One region of the Cupriavidus sp. L7L genome, then DNA from elsewhere that is predicted to be linked to it. Evidence: predicted binding sites of a transcription regulator. Region 1 holds the regulator's gene; the other holds the start of a gene.
What was found. The regulator NrdR, encoded in region 1, represses ribonucleotide reductase genes. The targets are predictions, from matches to a motif close to CACNANATNTNGTG.

Region 1 (9,734 bases):
AAAGTGCGGCGGCGGCACGGGCCTACTTGCCGGTGTCAGCGGCCGACAGCATCCGCTCCACGTAGCGCGCGATCAGGTCGATTTCCAGGTTCACGCGGGCGCCGGGCTTGAGCTCCTGCAGCGTGGTCACCTCGACCGTGTGCGGGATCAGGTTGATCGAGAACACGCAGCCGTCGGCTTCGTCGCTGACGCGGTTGACCGTCAGCGAGACGCCGTTGACCACCACCGAGCCCTTGTAGGCCAGGTAGCGGGCCAGCTCGCGCGGCGCGCGGATGCGCAGTTCATGCGATTCGCCGACGGGCGCGAAATGCAACACTTCGCCCAGTCCGTCGACGTGCCCGGAGACCAGGTGGCCGCCGAGGCGATCGGCCAGCCGCAGCGCCTTCTCCAGGTTGACGCGGCCGGCGCTCTCCAGGCCGACGGTCTTGTCGAGCGACTCGCGCGAGACCTCGACGTCGAAGCTGTCCTCGCCCATGGCGATCACCGTCATGCAGGCGCCCTGGATCGCGATGCTGTCGCCGACGATCACATCGGACAGGTCCAGGCCGCCGGCGGCGACATGCAGGCGCACGCCGGCATCGGCGGCACCCAGCGGGGTTACGGTTTCGATGCGGCCGACGGCCGCGACAATGCCTGTGAACATGGTGGTGTCTTCTGTCTTGGTCAATCTGGGATTGGGCGATTAGGCGATTAGGCGATCATGCTCAGGCGTCGTTGCGGCGCGCGATCAGCCGCAGGTCGTCGCCGATCTGCCGGATTTCATGCCAGCGGAACTGCGCGGCATCCTGCAGCCGCGCCAGCGGCGGCAGGTTGAACATGCCCTGCGCGTCGCCAAGCAGCTTGGGCGCCAGGTAGATCAGCAGCTCGTCGGCGCAGTGTTCGCGCACCAGCGAGCCATTGAGCTTGAAGCCCGCTTCGACGTGCAATTCATTGATGCCGCGCCGGCCCAGCTCCTGCAGCATCCGGGGCAGCTCGACCTTTCCGTGCGGGTTGGGCAGGACCACCACTTCGGCCCCGCGTGCTTCCAGCGCCCGCTGGCGTTCGCGGTCTTCCACCGCGCAGAACACCAGCACCGGCTTGGCGAACTCGCCGGCGTCCGGCGCCAGGATCTTTGCGTCGAGCGGCACTTCCAGCCGCGAGTCAACCAACACCCGCTGCGGCTGGCGTGGGGTGGCGAGCGCGCGCACGGTCAGCGCCGGGTCGTCGTCGCGGACCGTGCCGATGCCGGTCAGGATCGCGCAGGCGCGCGCGCGCCAGGCATGGCCGTCGTCGCGGGCCGCCTGGCCGGTGATCCACTGGCTGGTGCCGTCATGCAGCGCGGTGCCGCCGTCCATCGACGCCGCCACCTTGACCCGCACCCACGGCAGCCCGCGCGTCATGCGCGACACGAAACCGATGTTGAGATCGCGCGCTTCCTTTTCCAGCAGGCCGCAGCGGACGTCGATGCCGGCATCGCGCAGGCGCTGCAGGCCGCGTCCGGAGACCGAGGGGTTGGGGTCTTCCATTGCCGCTACCACCCGCGCCACGCCGGCGCGCACCAGCGCATCGGCGCATGGCGGCGTGCGGCCGAAGTGGCTGCACGGCTCGAGCGTGACGTAGGCGGTGGCGCCGTCCGGATCCAGCCCGCGCGACAGCGCGTCTTTTATCGCCTGGATCTCGGCATGGTCCTGTCCGGCCGGCTGGGTGTAACCCTGGCCGATGACCTGGCCGTCCTTGACCAGCACGCAGCCGACGCGCGGATTGGGCGTGGTGGTGAACATGCCCCGCGCGGCGAGCGCGAGGGCCTGTTGCATGGCGGCGTGGTCGGTATCGGAAAACATGGCGCCTGTAGCTCGTGGCCGGTTTGCTGTGGATGGGAGGAGAGTCTGTCCGGGGTTCCAGGGTTACAGCGGCTCGGGCCCGTCCGCTGCGTCGCAATCGTTGTCGCGGCCCGGCGTGCAGAGCCGGATGCGGCCCTGGGCGCCAAGGCGCACCTGGCGCTGCGCGCCGCGGCAGCTGAGCGCGAAGGTGGCGGCCTGGAAGCCGCCTTGTTCAGACCGAGAGTATCCCACAGCTGTGAATCGCACCGTATGGCTGTCGCGGCCGGTCTGCCGCAGCGCCACGCGCAGGCAGGACGCGGCGGGCTCGACCACCGCCAGCGGCGTCGTAGCCGGGCCGGGTCCGGCCAGCAGTTGCCAGCCGTGGTCGAGGCCGGGCTGTCCGTCCAGAGGCTGTAGCGTCACTTCGATGCGGCGCGCCATCGCAGTGGAGCGCGCCAGCGCCAGCGACGCGGCAAGCCGGTCGGCGGCCTGGTCCACCGCCTGGCGCGCCAGCAGTGCGCTGAAGGATGGCCAGGCCGTGGCGGCCAGCACCGCCAGGATGGCGAGGCAGGCCAGCAGCTCGGCCAGGCTCACGCCGGCGCAGCGAGGAACGCGTGGCATCTCAGCACTCTGCCGGCAACGGGCCTGGCCGGTCCGCGTTCTCCGGCCAGGACAGCCACTGGCCGGTGCTGCGCAGGATCAGGACGCCGCACTGCCGGTCGGGCTGGCGCGGCGTGGCGCGCAGTTCGACGCAGGTGTCCAGGCTCGCCGCCGGGCAGGGCGCTGCCGAAATGACATGCCGTGCCTGGCCGGTTGCCGGCACCGGGCGCGGCCAGTCGCCGGCCACGGTGTCGCCTCCGGGCTGCGTGGCGAAGCTCATGGCTCCCGCGGCGTGCCGTTCCAGCTCCAGCAAGGCAGAGGCCAGTTCGGCGCGTGCCTGGGCGCGCCAGCCGCGCCGGAGATGCTCGTGCCAGGCGGGCACGGCAAGCGAAGCCAGCAGCGCGGCGATCACCACTACGGCCATGAGCTCGATCAGGGAAAAGCCGCGCGGACTCATGGTGCCGTCTCCTTGGCCGGACCCGCCAGTTCGCGCCATGCCAGCCGGCCGGTGCGACGGCTTGCCACCACGTGTGCAAGGCGCGTTGCCACACCGTTCTCCACTGCCCATAGCGCCAGCGCGTGGACCTCGCGGCCGGCACTGCCGGCCTGGGGTGTCATCCCCGGCAGGGTTTCACGGGTGAAGATCGGCGGGCCTTCGCTGACTTGCCCGGTGACAAAGGGAAGCACCGGCGCGCCGTCCGTCTTGCGGCCGACTGACTCGCCAGTGGCACCCAGCACGAGGTAGCTCCGCTGCCTGCCGTCCGGCAGCCGTGTCACGACGACGAGGTAGCCCGGCGAGGCCAGGCTGACGCGCTCGATCTGTTCGTCGGCATCGGGCAGGACGAGGTGCCAGCCAACCGTTTGCGCCGACGGCCTCTGGCCCGGTGCGGCCTGGAGGACAAAGCCGGCGCCTTGTGCGCGCACTTCGATGCTGGCGGGCTGGCTGGCGGCATGGGTGCCATCGGCTACGGCGGCCAGTTCGTTGCCGGCCGCATAGACCACCAGCGGTTGCGCCGGCGTGCCCAGCACCACCGGCGGGGCCGGCTCGGCAAGGTCGACCCCGCCGCGCAGGCGATACAGGCAGGTGGCCGGCGGCGCAGGCTGCTGCCGCAGGACATCGCCCAGCGCAAAACGCCACAGCTGGCCGTCGGCATCGGTGGCGTACGCAGCCAGCGCAGTGCCGTCGAACGCCTTTGCCACGGTCACGGCGCGCAGCGCGGCCGCCGATGGCTTGCCGTCGCAGCCTTGCCCGGCCACGCGCAGCATGCGCCATGGCGCCGCTGGCGTGTCGAGCGGCAGCAGCGCAAGCCCGGGCTCCGCCGGTGGTGCCAGCAGTGCGATGGCATGCCAGCGCGGCGCCTGGCTGTCGCTTAGCGCGGCCACGCGAACCGGCCCGATGCCGGCAAGCGGCAAGGCCGGCGTGGCCGCCTGTTCCCACAGCAACCGCAATGGCAGCGCGGCGTCTGGTTCGGTGATGTCTAGTGCAAACACCCCGGCAATGTCCTCCGGCCCGCCGCGGAACGCGCACAGCAGCAGCGTGCGCCAGGCACCGCCGACGACGGCGTCGGTGCTTTCGGGGCGGGGGCAGGGATTGGGCGCGACCGGGGCCCTGGACTCGGCCATGGCGGCGGCAAGCGGCAGCAACGTGCGCGGCAGGTAGACGGCACGCTCCTCGCCGGTGAGGGCATCGAAGCCGTGCAGCTGGCCATCGACGGTGCCGAGCCATGCCATGTGCGGCCGCTGTGCATGGCGCACGCGGAAGGGAGCATGGCCAGGCTGTCCCGGCTGCCACGCCGGCGGCGCGACCACCAGCACGCGCGCGCCGCGCGCGCTGGCCAGCCGCGTCTCGCGCGGGCGCAGCGCGGGATTGGCATTGTCGCCGCGCAGCCAGGCCAGTTGCTGGACGTCGAGTCGCTCGCGCGTGGCATCGTCCAGGTCGGGCCATTGGAGCGCCACCAGCCGCTCCGGCTGGAGCATGGACGCCGGGAGCGAGGTGTAGATCCTGCGCGATGGGAGTTGCCTGGCATCCAGCAAGGCACCCGCTTCCCACAGGCCCGACAGTGGCTGGCGATCGTCGGTGCCGACGAGCGACGCTTGCCAGCCGACTGCGCGCAACCGGCCAGTCCAGGATTTTGCGCCGGGTTCGATCTGGTAAGCGAGCGGGAGCTGGCCGGCAGTGCTGTCGTTGCCGGCCGCAACCGCCAGGACAGGCAGCAGCGCGAGCACGCAGGCAAGCATAAGGGCGGCGCGTAGGTTCATGGCTGCACGATGCTCTGCACGACGGCCCGTACCGCGGGCGAGCGGCCGAAGCCGACGGCGGTGATGCGCAGCCGCGGCAAGGCCGGCCGGCCTTCGTCAGGCATGGGGCCGTCGTCGAGCAGCTCGGCAACGTAACGCGGCGCCGTAAAAGAACCTGCAAAGGCTTCCGGCACGATGGCAACGCCGCTTGCCGGCACGCCAATCGCAAGGTCCGTAGCCAGGCCATGCAGCCACGGCTGCCATACCGGCGTGCGCGCGTGCGCAGTGTTGCACAGCGCCGCCTGCGCGCCGCGACCGCATTCGCCCGCGGCGGGCCACTGGCCGAAGCGGTCGTCACTGCCACCGGCGGCGGCGAGCAGTTCCGCCTCCGCCTCGAGCAGGGCGGCTTCTGCTGCCCGGAACGCGATCTCGCGATCGCGGCCGGCGGCCGCCAGTTGCCGGCCTGCCAAAAGCATTTGCAGCATGGCCGCCGCGGTGGCGGCGACCAGCAGCAGCATCGTCGCCGCGAACAGCAGCGTGATGCCGCCGGCCTGCGTCATCGCGTGCGGCCTCAGCATAGTGTCTCCTCGCAGCGCAGGGCGTTGCGCAGGCGGACCGTCGTGGCGAACACGCGCCGGTTGGCGCGGTGCGTGTCGACCGGCGCTGCCTGCAGGTCGGCCAGGGCATCGTCAGCGCGCGCGCTCACGGCAGCGTCACGGGCAGCGCCGCGCTGCTCGCCCTGCAGCGCAAGCGCGATCTGCACCGCCAGTACGCGCTGCCATGCGTGCGCCCCCATGGCCTGGACCCGTGCCGCTGGCAGGAACGCATCTGGCTGACGGTCGCCATCCATGTCCACCCCGAAGCGCAGTTGCAGCGAGGCGACGCCACGGACCAGTGCCCCCGAAGTCCAGCCCTGTCCGTCGACCTGGCCATTGCGGCGGGACGGATAGCGGCACAGCAGTTGCGGCTCGCCGTCCGTGGCGGCGGCTATATAGAGCATGTTCGCCGCGACAAAACCCGTGGCGCCTTCGGCCCCCGCCATCCGTGCCGCCAGCGGATACCCGCTGCAATCGATCATCGTCTCGTCAGGCTGGCTCGGATCGCCGGGCTGGCCCTGGCCGCTGAACCGCACCAGCAGCACATCGCTGTTCGCGACGCCGTGGCGGGTGCACGTCGGCACTTCGGCGATGCCCGGCTGCCCGCAGTCGTCGGCACCGCTGACGGCGGGCGGCGCCGACGCGTCGAGTGTGCCGGCATGCCAGCCGGCCTGGCGCAGCAGCGCGCTCAGGATGGCGAGCGCGCGCTGGCCGCGTTCTTCCAGCAGTACGCGCTCCGCCGCGCTGCGGTAGGCGGACAGTGCCACCTGCCACGCCGCCGTGGCGACGGCGGCGACAATGAGCCCGAGCGCCAGGCCGACCATGGCTTCGGTCAGCGAAAAGCCCTGGCCATGGCGGCGCATCGGAAGCGCTCGTATCGGAAGCGCTCTCATGGCAGCCCCGCGCCGGCACGGTTCAGAGGCAGTCCGGCCGGCCATGGCGCCAGTTCGGCCGACTCTGCCGTCCTGCGCGTGTCATGGCTAGCCTGATCCAGCGCTCGCTGCCAGCCGAGTCCCGTCGGCCCCAGGATTGCGAGCGATGCCAGGCCGGCGGTGAAGATCGCCAGCCCGCAGAGCGATTCGAACAGGATGTATCCGCGGATGGCGCCACGTGGAGGCAGGCAACGAGGAAGACAACGAAGCAGGCAACGAAGCAGGCGGCAGGGCAGGGCGAAGAGATGGTGCATGGCGCGCGGCGTCAGGGCATTTCGGGACCTCTACCGTATCCCGCCGCTGCCGTGCGCTTTGTAGACGCCTGATATGAATGCGCAAAATTTGGTAAGACCGCGATGAACCGGTCGCCAGCGCGACCACGGGCGATGTCATCAGCGTGATGGAAAAGGGCAATATCTGGGTTCCGTAGCCGCCGCGTGCGGACCATGGGCGGCATGACGCTGATCGGGCTGATGGTCGCGGTATCGATCCTCGGCATCCTCGCCGCGATCGCCATCCCCAACTGCACCGAGCATGTGCGGCGCGGCTACCGCACCGATGCGCGCGGCATGATGACCGAGGCGGCGCAGCAGCTGGAGCGCTTCCGCTCGGTCAACGGGCGCGATGACCAGGATACGGCCGGGGCGGCGTTTGCCTTGCCGGCAGCGTTGCGCACCTCGCCGCGCGACGGCAACCGGGTGCGCTACAACATCTCGCTGGTGGCCAGTTCGCTGACGGCGAACGGCTAAGTGCTGCAAGACTGCTGGGAACGTTGACGATGGGGCAGGGCGCTCAGCGCTTGCTGTTGCCCGCGGTCACTTCGGCGAGCACATCGGAGAATTCGGAAACATCCTCGAAACTCCGGTACACCGACGCAAACCGGATATACGCGATCTTGTCGAGCTTGCGCAGCTCGCGCATCACCAGCTCGCCGACCTGGCTGCTGGGGATTTCCTTCTCGCCCAGCGACAGCAGTCTTTCCTCGATGCGGGTGATGGCTTCATCGATGGCCTCGGCCGAGACCGGGCGCTTGCGCAGCGCCAGGCGCATCGAATCCTTCAGCTTGGCGCGCGCGTAGTCGACGCGCGAACCGTTTTTCTTGACGATGGCGGGAAAGAACAGCTCGATCCGCTCATAGGTGGTGAAGCGGCGGTCGCAGGACTCGCAGCGCCGGCGCCGGCGCACGGCATCGCCGTCTTCCGACATGCGCGTGTCGAGCACCTGGGTATTGGAATGACCGCAAAAGGGGCATTTCATGCCGGACCACCTTCAGTTGAATTCCGTCGCCTGTTCCGCATGGATGTCCTGCGCAGGCGGGCGGGTTGGCGAGGCCCGCAAGCCGGACCGCCTGCGTGTGGCAGGGCGCGGCTTGCGGGGCTGCCGGCCACCCTCGCGGGTGGCCTGGAAGCATCAGCCGTAGACCGGGAAACGCTTGGTCAGGGCAGCCACCTGCTCGCGCACGCTGGCGATGTTGGCGGCGTCGTGCGGGTTCTCCAGCACGTCGGCGATCAGGTTGCCGACGATGCGGGCTTCTTCTTCCTTGAAGCCGCGCGTGGTCATGGCCGGCGAGCCCAGGCGCACGCCTGAGGTCACGAACGGCTTTTCCGGATCGTTCGGGATGGCGTTCTTGTTGACGGTGATGTGCGCCTCGCCCAGGATGCGTTCGGCGTCCTTGCCGGTGATGTGCTTGGCGCGCAGGTCGACCAGCATCACGTGGCTTTCGGTGCGGCCGGAGACAATTCGCAGGCCGCGCGCGATCAGGGTCTCGGCCAGCACGGCGGCGTTCTTCACCACTTGCTGCTGGTATTCCTTGAACTCGGGGGTCAGTGCTTCCTTGAACGCCACCGCCTTGCCGGCGATCACGTGCATCAGCGGGCCGCCCTGGATGCCGGGGAAGATCGCCGAGTTGATGGCCTTCTCATGCTCGGCCTTCATCAGGATCACGCCGCCGCGCGGGCCGCGCAGGCTCTTGTGCGTGGTGGTGGTGACGAAGTCGGCGTGCGGCACCGGGTTCGGGTAGACGCCTGCGGCGATCAGGCCAGCGTAGTGGGCCATGTCGACCATGAAGTAGGCACCGATCGACTTGGCGACCTTGCTGATGCGCTCGAAGTCGATGCGCAGCGCGAAGGCCGAGGCGCCGGCGATGATCAGCTTGGGCTTCTTCTCTTGCGCGAGCTTTTCCAGCGCGTCGTAGTCGATGTCTTCCTGGGCGTTCAGGCCGTAGCTGACCACGTTGAACCACTTGCCGCTCATGTTGAGCGCCATGCCGTGGGTAAGGTGGCCGCCTTCGGCCAGGCTCATGCCCATGATGGTGTCGCCCGGCTTGAGCATGGCGAAGTACACGCCCTGGTTGGCCTGCGAGCCCGAGTTGGGCTGCACGTTGGCGGCCTCGGCGCCGAACAGCTGCTTGACGCGGTCGATGGCCAGCTGCTCGACCATGTCGACAAACTCGCAGCCACCGTAGTAGCGCTTGCCGGGATAGCCCTCGGCATACTTGTTGGTCAGTTGCGAACCCTGCGCGGCCATCACGGCCGGCGAGGTGTAGTTTTCGGAGGCGATCAGCTCGATGTGGTCTTCCTGGCGCTGGTTTTCCTTCTGGATGGCGGCAAAGACCTCAGGGTCGATCTGGTCGATCGTGAAACGGCTGCGTTCGAACATGGCGAGACTCGTCTGAAAAAAGGGAATCCGATTCAAGCATCGGGGGCATCGGTTAGGGCGCGCGGGGAAGGCTAGCGGCGACCGGCGCCGGCGGCACTTTGCAGCCGTCGGCGCAGGGCGCACCCTGCTTCCCATTCGCTGCCCAGGCGAGCGGCAGGCGTGTGAAACAACACGCCAGAGAACTTGCGCTTCCTCGTGGTAGTGCCCACTGACTTCGCCAGTCGCGCAAGATGGAATGGTTGCGCGCAGTGTAGCGCGTAGAGTGCGCCCGCCGCAAGCCGTCAACCCGCCAGCCAAGGCTGGTCAAGGGCTGGCCAGCAACTTGCTGTTGCAAACTCGTACTGCGGGTTTACACGAAACCGCGTTCGCTCTCCGTTACAATCGCGGCCATGACAAACTTTGTCTGGACCCTGCGGGTGTACTGGGAAGACACCGACGCGGGCGGCGTAGTGTTCTACGCCAACTACCTCAAGTTCTTCGAACGGGCCCGCACCGAGTGGCTGCGTTCGCTCGGTATCGAGCAGCAGGCGCTGGCCGATGAGGCCGGCGTGGTCTTCATCGTCCGTAGCACGGCGGTGGACTACAATGCGCCCGCCCGCCTCGATGACCAGCTCGAGATCCGCACGCGCATCGACCGGGTCGGCCCGGCCTCGGTCCAGTTCACGCAGGAAGCCTGGCGTGACGAGCTGATGCTTGCATCCGGCGCCATCCGCGTCGGATGTGTTGATCGAAGCACTTTTCGTCCCGCCCCGATTCCCGCCCCCGTCCTAGCTACCATCAAGTCCGCCCGATGAATCCCGTGACCGTCACGCAAGACATGTCGATCGTAACGCTGGTGCTCCACGCCAGCCTGCTGGCACAGGCCGTCATGGCGCTGTTGCTCGTCATGTCGCTGTTTTCGTGGACCTATA
Region 2 (9,734 bases), on a different contig from region 1:
CATGCCTTCCTGATGCTGCTGGCCGAGCGCCGGCTGCACGGTTTCCGCCACGCGCCGGCGCGCCCGGCCGATGGCAAGGCCGCGCAAACCGGCCAGTGGCTGGGCCGCTGGCTGGACCTGCTGCCGCCGCTGCTGACGCTGGAGAAGCTGCTGTTCCGCCTGATCGGCGCCGGCTTCGTTCTGCTGACACTGACGATCGGCTCGGGCCTGCTGTTTTCCGAAGAACTGTTCGGCCGCGCTTTCCGGATGGACCACAAGACTGTGTTCGCGCTGATCTCGTGGGCCATGTTCGGCGGCATCCTGGCAGGGCGCATCTTCCGCGGCTGGCGCGGCAAGGTGGCGCTGCGCTGGGTCATCGCCTCGTTCGGCATCCTGCTGCTGGCCTATGTCGGCAGCCGCTTTGTAATTGAAGTGGTCCTCCACCGTTTCTGAGACACCATGGCACGTATCCTGATCCTGCTGGCCGTGGTGCTGGGCGTCTTCTGGTGGCTGCGCGCCCGCGCCGAAGCGCGGCTGGCGCAGCAACGCGCCCGGCAGCAAGCCAGCGAAAGCGCCGCCCGGTCCAGCGCCAACGCCCGGCAAACCGAATCCGCCGAACCGATGGTCCAGTGCGCCCAGTGCGGCGTGCACCTGCCGCAAGGCGAGGCCATCGCCTGGCGCGGCCTGCACTACTGCCGCCGCAGCCACTTGCCTGACGAGGCCAGCCACACCGACGGCGGCGGCGCGCGCCCATGATCGAACCGGCGCTGTCAGGCTGGCAGCGGCTCAATGCCTGGCGCGGCCTGGCGCAGCTGTGGCGCCAGCCTGAACCGCCCGAATTCCACTGGCGCCTGCTGCGCTATTTCTGCTGGACCCGCGTCGCCGTGGGCCTGCTGCTGCTCGGCTACGCGCTGATGCGGCGCGGCGAGCCCGCGGCGGCGCCATTGCCGCCTTCGCTGCCGCCGGAATTGCCCTTCGGGCTGGCCGGCGTCGAGCATGCGGCGGCCATGACGGTCGCCGTGCCTTACCTTGGCATTGCGCTGGCGATGCTCGCCGGCACGCTGTGGCGCCGCCATTTCCACCTGCGCGTGCGCGTGCAGGTGCTGGCCGACCTGGCGCTGCTGGCGCTGGTTTTCCACGCCATGGGCCACCCCGCCAGCCAGGGCCAGGCTGACGGCCTGGCCATGATCTTCCTGCTGCCCGCGCTCGAAGCCGGCGCGCTCACCAGCCTGCCGTTCGCGCTCTTTGCCGCGTCGATCTCCGCGCTGGTGGTGATGGGCGGACCGTTCATGCACACAATCCTGCTGCGCCAGGCCGATGCCGGGCTGCTGGGCTCGGGCCTGTTCGGCCTGGTGTTCATGATCGCGGCGCTGCTGATGTATATGCTGGCCAACCGCCAGATCGCGCAGGAGCGGCTGGCGCTGGTGCGCGAGCAGGAATTGCGCATGCAGCAGCTGGTCAACCGGCTGATGGTCAACGACATGCAGGACGGCGTGATGCTGGTGCGCGCCAACGGCGCCGTGGTGGCGGCCAACCCGGCGGCGGTGGTGCTGCTGGGCGTGCAGGCGCATGAGCGCATCTATTCGCGCCGGCTGGGGGCATCGGCGGAGCAGGGCAGTGGCGGCGGCACCGATGCCGTGCTGTTCGACCTGCGCCGCATCCCGCGCCTGCAGCCGCTGATGGAAATGCTGCGCGACTGGCTGCGCAGCAAGGACGACGTGCCGCGCATCCTGCAGCTGCTGCCGATGGCGTCGGGCAGCGCGCTGGCCGACGGCACCATGCAGCACACCCGGTTGCGGCTGCGCTTCGTGCTGCCGGGGCTGGCGGGGTTGCGCTCGACGCTGGCGCAGGGGCGCACGGTGCCGTCGCAACTCGACACCGCCGCCTGGAACGAACTCTCGCCCGAGGCTGCCGCCCGCCTGCGCCTGGCCATCGCGCAGAACGAGGCCATGGCCTGGTCGCAGGAAGACGAAGCGCTGCTGCGCAGCGAGATGCGCGACACCGTGCTGGTTCATATCGAAAGCTGGGAGCGCATCGCCGAACAGGTGCAGCAGGAAAAGCTGGCCGCGATGGGCCGGCTGGTGGCCAGCATCGCGCACCAGATCCGCAACCCGCTGGCGGCGATCAGCCAGGCCAGCGAACTGCTGGCCGATTCCGCGCGGCAGGAGCCTGGCGCGGCGGACAGCGGCGCGGACGTCGACATCGACGCTCGCCTGCTGCGCATCATCAACGACAACGTGCGCCGGCTCGATCAGGTGGTGTCCGACGTGCTGCAGATGTCGCGCCGCCCGCGCACCGGCCGCAGCACCGTGCACCTGGCGCAGGCGCTGCCCGAGATCGTCGAGCGCTGGCGCCTGGAAATGCGCTCGCGCCGCCCGCACGCCGGCGAGACCCGCCCGGCCGGCCGCGCCGACGTCAACGCCAACGCCATCCGCCTGACCGTCGACGTGGCCCAGCCGGTGGTGTTCGACGCCGCGCAGTTGCAACAGGTGCTGGGCAACCTGCTCGACAACGCCTGGCGCTACTGCAGCCGGCTGCCCGGCTCGATCCGGCTGCTGGCGCACGCGCTGGACCAGCATCACGCCGAGCTGATCGTCTGGAACGACGGCGCCGAGGTCTCGCGCGAGCACCAGCGCAGCCTGTTCGAACCCTTCTTTACCAGCAACGCCCAAGGCACCGGCCTGGGCCTGTTCATGGCACGCGAGCTGTGCGGCGCCAACGATGCGCAAGTACGCTACGGCGCGGTCTCGGTGCCGGCGCTGCTCGAGCGCACCGGCGTGCTGGCCGCCGCCGCGCGCGATACACTGCCGGCCAAAGCCTTTGTCCTGACGCTGCGCATCGAGACCGCCGACGCGGCCGTCGCATGAACGGCGTCCGCCCATCCACACCCGCCACCATGCCACCCCGTACGCCCGATCCCATCCTCGTCATCGACGACGAGGCCGACCTGCGCGAGCTGCTCGACATCTCCATCCGGCGCATGGGCCATGACGTGGTGCTGGCCGGCTCGCTGGCCGAGGCGCGGCAGAAGCTGGCGCAGGGCCGCTACAGCCTGGTGCTGACCGACATGCGGCTGGGCGACGGCCTGGGCATCGAGATCGTGCGGCAGCTGTCGGCCGCGCCCGAGCGTATCCCGGTGGCGGTCATCACCGCCTACGGCAGCGCCGACAACGCCGTCGAGGCGCTCAAGGCCGGCGCCTTCGACTACATCGCCAAGCCGGTCTCGCTGGAGCAGCTGCGCAGCCTGGTGCTCAACGCGCTCGGCCGCCAGCAGCGCGACAGCACCGAAGCCGATGCCGGCGGCAGCGCCGGCGCGGACGCCGCCGCCGACCGCGCCGCGGCGTTGCTGCCCGGCCATTCGGCCGCCATGCACGAGGTGCGCCGCTCGCTGTCGCGGCTGGCGCGCAGCATGGCCCCGGTGGTCATCAGCGGCGAATCGGGCAGCGGCAAGGAGCGCGCCGCGCGCGCCATCCACGCGATCAGCGCGCGCGCCTCGCATCCGTTCATCGCGGTCAACTGCGGCGCCATCCCCGAGACGCTGATGGAGTCGGAGTTCTTCGGCCACGTCAAAGGCGCCTTCACCGGCGCCGACGGCGAGCGCGGCGGCTTCTTCCACGCCGCCAACGGCGGCACGCTGCTGCTCGACGAGGTGGCCGACCTGCCGCTGGCGATGCAGGTCAAGCTGCTGCGCGCGCTGCAGGAGCGCCGCGTGCGCAAGATCGGCGCCAGCCGCGAAGACGCCGTCGACGTCCGCGTGATGTGTGCCAGCCACAAGGACCTGGCCGCGATGGTCGCCGCCGGCCAGTTCCGCCAGGATCTGTATTACCGCCTGAACGTGCTGGCGCTGCGCATGCCCACGCTGCGCGAGCGCGGCGAAGACATCCCGGTGCTGGCGCGCGCCATCCTGGACCACCTGGCGGTGCGCTACGGCGACCCGCATCCCAAGCGGCTGGCGCCGGCGGCGCTGGAACAGCTGGCCGCCTACCGCTTCCCGGGCAACGTCCGCGAACTGGAAAACCTGCTCGAGCGTGCCTACGCCTTTGCCGAGAGCGAGCAGATCGAGGTGGCCGACCTCGGCCCGCTGGATGCCGGCGCGCCCGGCGCCGGGCTGATGGCCCCCGCGCCCACGATGGCGTCGCCGGTCCCAGCGACCCAGTACGCCCCCTGGGGCGCGCCGGGCATGTGGGCGCCGATGGCGCCCGCGGCGACACCCACGCCCGCAGCCGTGGCCGAACCTGCTGCCGCGCCACAGGTTGCCGCACCGCCCGCCACCCAGCCCGAACCCGAGGGCGACGCCACCGAGCGCGCCTGCCGCGGCATCGTCTTCCCAATCGACCTGCCGGCCCGGCTCGAAGCCGTGGAGCGCGAACTGATTTTGCAGGCACTGGCGCAGACCAACTTCAACCGCACCGCTGCCGCGCCGCTGCTCGGCCTGAACCTGCGCCAGCTGCGCTACCGCATCCAGCAGCTTGGCATCCGCGAAGCCATGGACGCCGCTGACCGCGGCGTGGCCGAGAACAACGGCGACGGCGCGGGCGAGGGCACGCCATGACGAGGCCCAGCCAGCCCAATCTGCCTGCACAGGTGCGTGCTTTCCTCCCAGACGCAGACGGCTGGGTACCCGCCGCCCGCCGCGTGCCGTCGCCCAATTTCGACGAACGGCCCACCGGCATGCCCGTGGACCTGGTGGTGCTGCACAACATCAGCCTGCCGCCCGGCCAGTTCGGCAGCGGCGACATCGAAGCGTTCTTCCAGAACCGGCTCGACCCGGACAAGCACCCGTTCTTCGCCACCATCCACCAGGTCCAGGTGTCCGCGCACTTCCTGGTGACGCGGCAGGGCGAGCTGGTGCAGTTCGTGCCGTGCACGCAGCGGGCCTGGCATGCCGGCCAGTCCGACTTCTTCGGCCGCACGCGCTGCAACGACTTCTCGATCGGCATCGAGATCGAGGGTTGCGACGACCTGCCGTTCACCCCCGCCCAGTACGACACCGTGGCCGCCCTGGTCCCGGCCCTGATGGCGGCCTACCCGGTGCGCGCGATTGCCGGCCACAGCGACATCGCCCCGGGGCGCAAGACCGATCCCGGCCCGCATTTCGACTGGGACCGGTTCGCCGCCGGTGCAGCAGTGCCGCCAGGCATGTTGCCCTATCGGCATACCATGGGGTGATTAATTCGTAACGTCATTCCCCATGGTCGTGCGCCCCTTTTTGGCACACATGCCCCAAGCAGGTTAGGGGCTATCGCATGCTCGCAACAATCAAAAAAATTTTTGTGAAATGTGCAGTTGCGAACGGTTTCGCTGAAACCCTTGTGTGTACTAGGCTCCCGGGCATGTGGCGCTGCCGCACGCGGCGGCCCGACCGCGAAACGACCCCGAAATAGCGGTTGTCAAGACTGGTCATTCGGATTCGTTTCACTATACTTAGCCAAGTTTTCAGCAGCACCCACTATATCTAGTAGTCAAACCGGGGAGCTGGCCCAAGTGTGAGGTGGCGGTTGCACAGCGAGTGCAACCCGTCCGGAAACCTCCGCAAAGCTGGCGAATCACAAAGAGTCCCTGGCGAAATGTTCACGCAAAGGCAGTTTGTCCGTGCGCGGTCACACCGAAACGGATCCTTCTTTCCGCCGCATTTCGCCAGGGACTCTTTTGTCTCTTAAATCCAGGGTAAAAACAGGACTTCACATGCAAACGGCCCAGAACGAACTCACCACGGGTGGCGCCGCCGCCGGCGTTGCCAGCCAGGCACCGAACGCACAGACCTCCAGCGCCGCTTCCACCAGCTACCCGGATCACAAGATCATCCGTCGCAACGGCGCCGTGGTGGCGTTCGAGCCGTCCAAGATCAACGTCGCCATGACCAAGGCCTTCCTCGCCGTCAACGGCGGGCAGGGCGCAGCTTCCGCGCGCGTGCGCGAGATCGTCGAGCAACTGACCGACAGCGTGGTGCGCGCGCTGGTGCGCAGCCGCCCGAGCGGTGGCGCCATCCATATCGAAGACGTGCAGGACCACGTCGAGCTGGCCCTGATGCGCTCGGGCGAGCATGAAGTGGCCCGCGCCTACGTGCTGTACCGCGAGAAGCGCGCCCAGGAGCGCGCCAGCGCCAGCGCCCAGGCCGTGGCCCGCGTGCAGCAGTCCGGCATCCAGATCAATGTGACAGACGCCGGCGTGACCAAGCCGCTGGACATCGTCGCGCTGCACGCCCTGATCGACAACGCCTGCTCCGGTTTGGGCGATGCGGTCAGCGCCGAGCCGATCCTGAAGGAAACCCTGAAGAACCTGTACGAAGGCGTGCCGATGACGCAGGTGTACGACTCCGCCATCCTGGCCGCGCGTACCCTGATCGAAAAGGACCCGAACTACAGCCAGGTCACCGCCCGTATCCTGCTGCACACCATCCGCAAGGAAATCCTGGGCACCGAAGTGACCCAGTCGGAAATGTCGGCCCGCTACGCCGAGTACTTCCCCAAGTTCATCGCACGCGGCATCGAAGCCGAGCTGCTGGACGAAAAGCTGGCCACCTACGACCTGGCCCGCCTGGGCGCCGCACTGGACGCCGGCCGTGACTTCCAGTTCAACTACCTGGGCCTGCAGACCCTGTACGACCGCTACTTCCTGCATATCGATGAAACCCGCATCGAAATGCCGCAGGCCTTCTTCATGCGCGTGGCCATGGGCCTGGCGCTGAACGAGAAGGACCGCGAAGCGCGCGCCATCGAGTTCTACCAGCTGCTGTCGTCGTTCGACTTCATGTCGTCCACGCCGACCCTGTTCAACTCCGGCACCCGCCGCTCGCAGCTGTCGTCGTGCTACCTGACCACCGTGTCGGACGACCTGGAAGGCATCTATGAAGCGCTGAAGGAAAACGCGCTGCTGTCCAAGTTCGCTGGCGGCCTGGGCAATGACTGGACCAACGTGCGCGCGCTGGGTTCGCACATCAAGGGCACCAACGGCAAGTCGCAAGGCGTGGTCCCGTTCCTGAAGGTGGTGAACGACACCGCCGTCGCCGTGAACCAGGGCGGCAAGCGCAAGGGCGCCGTCTGCGCCTACCTGGAAACGTGGCACCTGGACATCGAAGAATTCCTGGAGCTGCGCAAGAACACCGGCGACGACCGCCGTCGCACCCACGACATGAACACGGCCAACTGGATTCCGGACCTGTTCATGAAGCGCGTGATGGAAGGTGGTGAGTGGACGCTGTTCTCGCCCGCCACCTGCCCGGACCTGCACGACAAGGTGGGCAAGGAATTCGAGCGCGCCTACCTGGGCTATGAAGCCAAGGCCGCCAGCGGCGAGCTGAAGCTGTTCAAGAAGCTGCCGGCGCTGCAACTGTGGCGCAAGATGCTGGGCATGCTGTTCGAGACCGGCCACCCGTGGATCACCTTCAAGGATCCGTGCAACATCCGCAGCCCGCAGCAGCACGTCGGCGTCGTCCACAGCTCCAACCTGTGCACGGAAATCACGCTCAACACCAACGAGAGCGAGATCGCCGTCTGCAACCTGGGCTCGGTCAACCTGGTCGCCCACCTGGCCAAGCAGGCCGACGGCACCTACGCGCTGGATCACGCCAAGCTGCAGAAGACCGTGCGCACCGCCATGCGCATGCTCGACAACGTGATCGACATCAACTACTACGCGGTCGAGAAGGCGAAGAACTCCAACCTGCGCCACCGTCCGGTCGGCATGGGCATCATGGGCTTCCAGGACTGCCTGCACGTGCTGCGCACCCCGTACGCCAGCAAGGCCGCGGTGCAGTTCGCCGACACCTCGATGGAAGCCGTGTGCTACTACGCCTATCAGGCTTCGACCGAGCTGGCTGAAGAGCGCGGCCGCTACAGCACCTACGAAGGTTCGCTGTGGGACCGTGGCATCCTGCCGCAAGACTCGCTCAAGCTGCTGGCCGAAGAGCGCGGCGGCTACCTGGAAGTGGACCTGTCCAGCACCATGGACTGGGACAGCCTGCGCGCCCGCATCAAGCAGCACGGCATGCGCAACTCGAACTGCATCGCGATCGCCCCGACCGCGACCATTTCGAACATCATCGGCGTGTCCGCGTGCATCGAGCCGACCTTCCAGAACCTGTACGTCAAGTCCAACCTGTCGGGCGAGTTCACCGTGGTCAACGACTACCTGGTGCGCGACCTGAAGGAACGCGGCCTGTGGGACGAGGTGATGGTTGCCGACCTGAAGTACTTCGACGGCTCGCTGTCGCGCATCGACCGCATCCCGCAAGACCTGCGCGACATCTACGCCACCGCGTTCGAAGTCGAGCCGACCTGGCTGGTGGAAGCCGCAAGCCGCCGCCAGAAGTGGATCGACCAGGCCCAGTCGCTGAACATCTACATGGCCGGCGCGTCGGGCAAGAAGCTGGACGACACCTACAAGCTGGCATGGGTGCGCGGCCTGAAGACCACGTACTACCTGCGCACGATGGCTGCCACGCACGTGGAGAAGTCCACGGTGTCACGCGGCTCGCTGAATGCGGTGTCGTCGGGCAGCGACAGCGGCTCGGCCCTGGACGCAGCGGCCGCCTCGGCCCCGGCCATGCCGGAAGCCGAAGGCGCGGTCTGCACGATGCGCCCGGGCGACCCCGGCTTCGAAGAGTGCGAAGCCTGCCAATAAGTCTTACCTAACCCCCCGGTTTGCTCCCCTCTCCCGCCCGCGGGAGAGGGGCCGGGGGAGAGGGCCGGCGCAACCACGAAGTTGCACGAGTCAAAAAACACTGACCACCGCCGCCCCCAAACCGAATCACGGAGAACAACATCATGCTGAGCTGGGACGACGACGTTCAAGCCACCCCGCAGGCCGCACCGCAGCCTGCCCTGCAACCCGCTGCATCGGCTGCCACCGCTGACCGGCAAGGCGTCCTGCCGCCGTCCGCCACGCAAGCCGGCATCCTGGGCAACAACCCCAACGCCGCCGCCGCGCAGAGCAACCGCCGCGTCAACGCCGCCGACAAGCGCGTCATCAACGGCTCGACCGACGTCAACCAGCTCGTCCCGTTCAAGTACAAGTGGGCGTGGGAAAAGTACCTGGCCGGCTGCGCCAACCACTGGATGCCGCAGGAAATCAACATGTCCCGCGACATCGCCCTGTGGAAAGACCCCAACGGCCTGACCGAAGACGAGCGCCGCATCATCAAGCGCAACCTCGGCTTCTTCGTCACCGCCGACTCGCTGGCCGCCAACAACATCGTGCTGGGCACCTACCGCCAGATCACCGCGCCGGAATGCCGCCAGTACCTGCTGCGCCAGGCCTTTGAAGAGGCCATCCACACGCACGCCTACCAGTACATCGTTGAATCGCTGGGCCTGAACGAAGCCGAGATCTTCAACGCGTACCACGAAGTGCAGTCGATCCGCGACAAGGACGAGTTCCTGATCCCGTTCATCGACACGCTGACCGACCCGTCGTTCAAGACCGGCACGCCGGAAAACGACCAGAAGCTGCTGAAGTCGCTGATCGTGTTCGCCTGCATCATGGAAGGGTTGTTCTTCTATGTGGGCTTTACGCAGATCCTGGCAATGGGGCGGCAGAACAAGATGACTGGGGCTGCGGAGCAGTATCAGTACATCCTGCGGGATGAGTCGCTGCACTGCAATTTTGGTATCGACCTGATTAACCAGATCAAGCTGGAGAATCCGCATCTGTGGACGGCGGAGTTTAAGGCTGAGATTACTGAGCTGTTCAAGAAGGCGGTGGATCTGGAGTATCGCTATGCGGAGGATACGATGCCGCGTGGGGTGCTTGGTCTG

Region 2: a site for NrdR is predicted at 5,427-5,440, ahead of E1J61_RS35210 (ribonucleoside-diphosphate reductase subunit alpha). Genes of this name have one in related genera too.

Annotation. Positions count from the first base shown of each region.
Region 1 is NZ_SMNY01000002.1:36,898-46,631, reverse strand. Features, by position in the region: gene E1J61_RS01560 (riboflavin synthase) at 23-643, opposite strand; gene ribD (bifunctional diaminohydroxyphosphoribosylaminopyrimidine deaminase/5-amino-6-(5-phosphoribosylamino)uracil reductase RibD) at 705-1,820, opposite strand; gene E1J61_RS01550 (GspH/FimT family pseudopilin) at 1,884-2,420, opposite strand; gene E1J61_RS01545 (type IV pilin protein) at 2,422-2,856, opposite strand; gene E1J61_RS01540 (PilC/PilY family type IV pilus protein) at 2,853-4,658, opposite strand; gene E1J61_RS01535 (pilus assembly protein) at 4,655-5,197, opposite strand; gene E1J61_RS01530 (PilW family protein) at 5,209-6,096, opposite strand; gene E1J61_RS01525 (type IV pilin protein) at 6,621-6,914, shown strand; gene nrdR (transcriptional regulator NrdR) at 6,958-7,422, opposite strand; gene glyA (serine hydroxymethyltransferase) at 7,576-8,823, opposite strand; ZMP/ZTP riboswitch at 8,957-9,058, opposite strand; gene ybgC (tol-pal system-associated acyl-CoA thioesterase) at 9,213-9,617, shown strand; gene tolQ (protein TolQ) at 9,614-9,734, shown strand, end outside.
Region 2 is NZ_SMNY01000069.1:3,039-12,772, reverse strand. Features, by position in the region: gene E1J61_RS35235 (inner membrane protein YpjD) at 1-432, shown strand, start outside; gene E1J61_RS35230 (PP0621 family protein) at 439-735, shown strand; gene E1J61_RS35225 (sensor histidine kinase) at 732-2,846, shown strand; gene E1J61_RS35220 (sigma-54 dependent transcriptional regulator) at 2,876-4,531, shown strand; gene ampD (1,6-anhydro-N-acetylmuramyl-L-alanine amidase AmpD) at 4,528-5,148, shown strand; gene E1J61_RS35210 (ribonucleoside-diphosphate reductase subunit alpha) at 5,665-8,601, shown strand; gene E1J61_RS35205 (ribonucleotide-diphosphate reductase subunit beta) at 8,745-9,734, shown strand, end outside.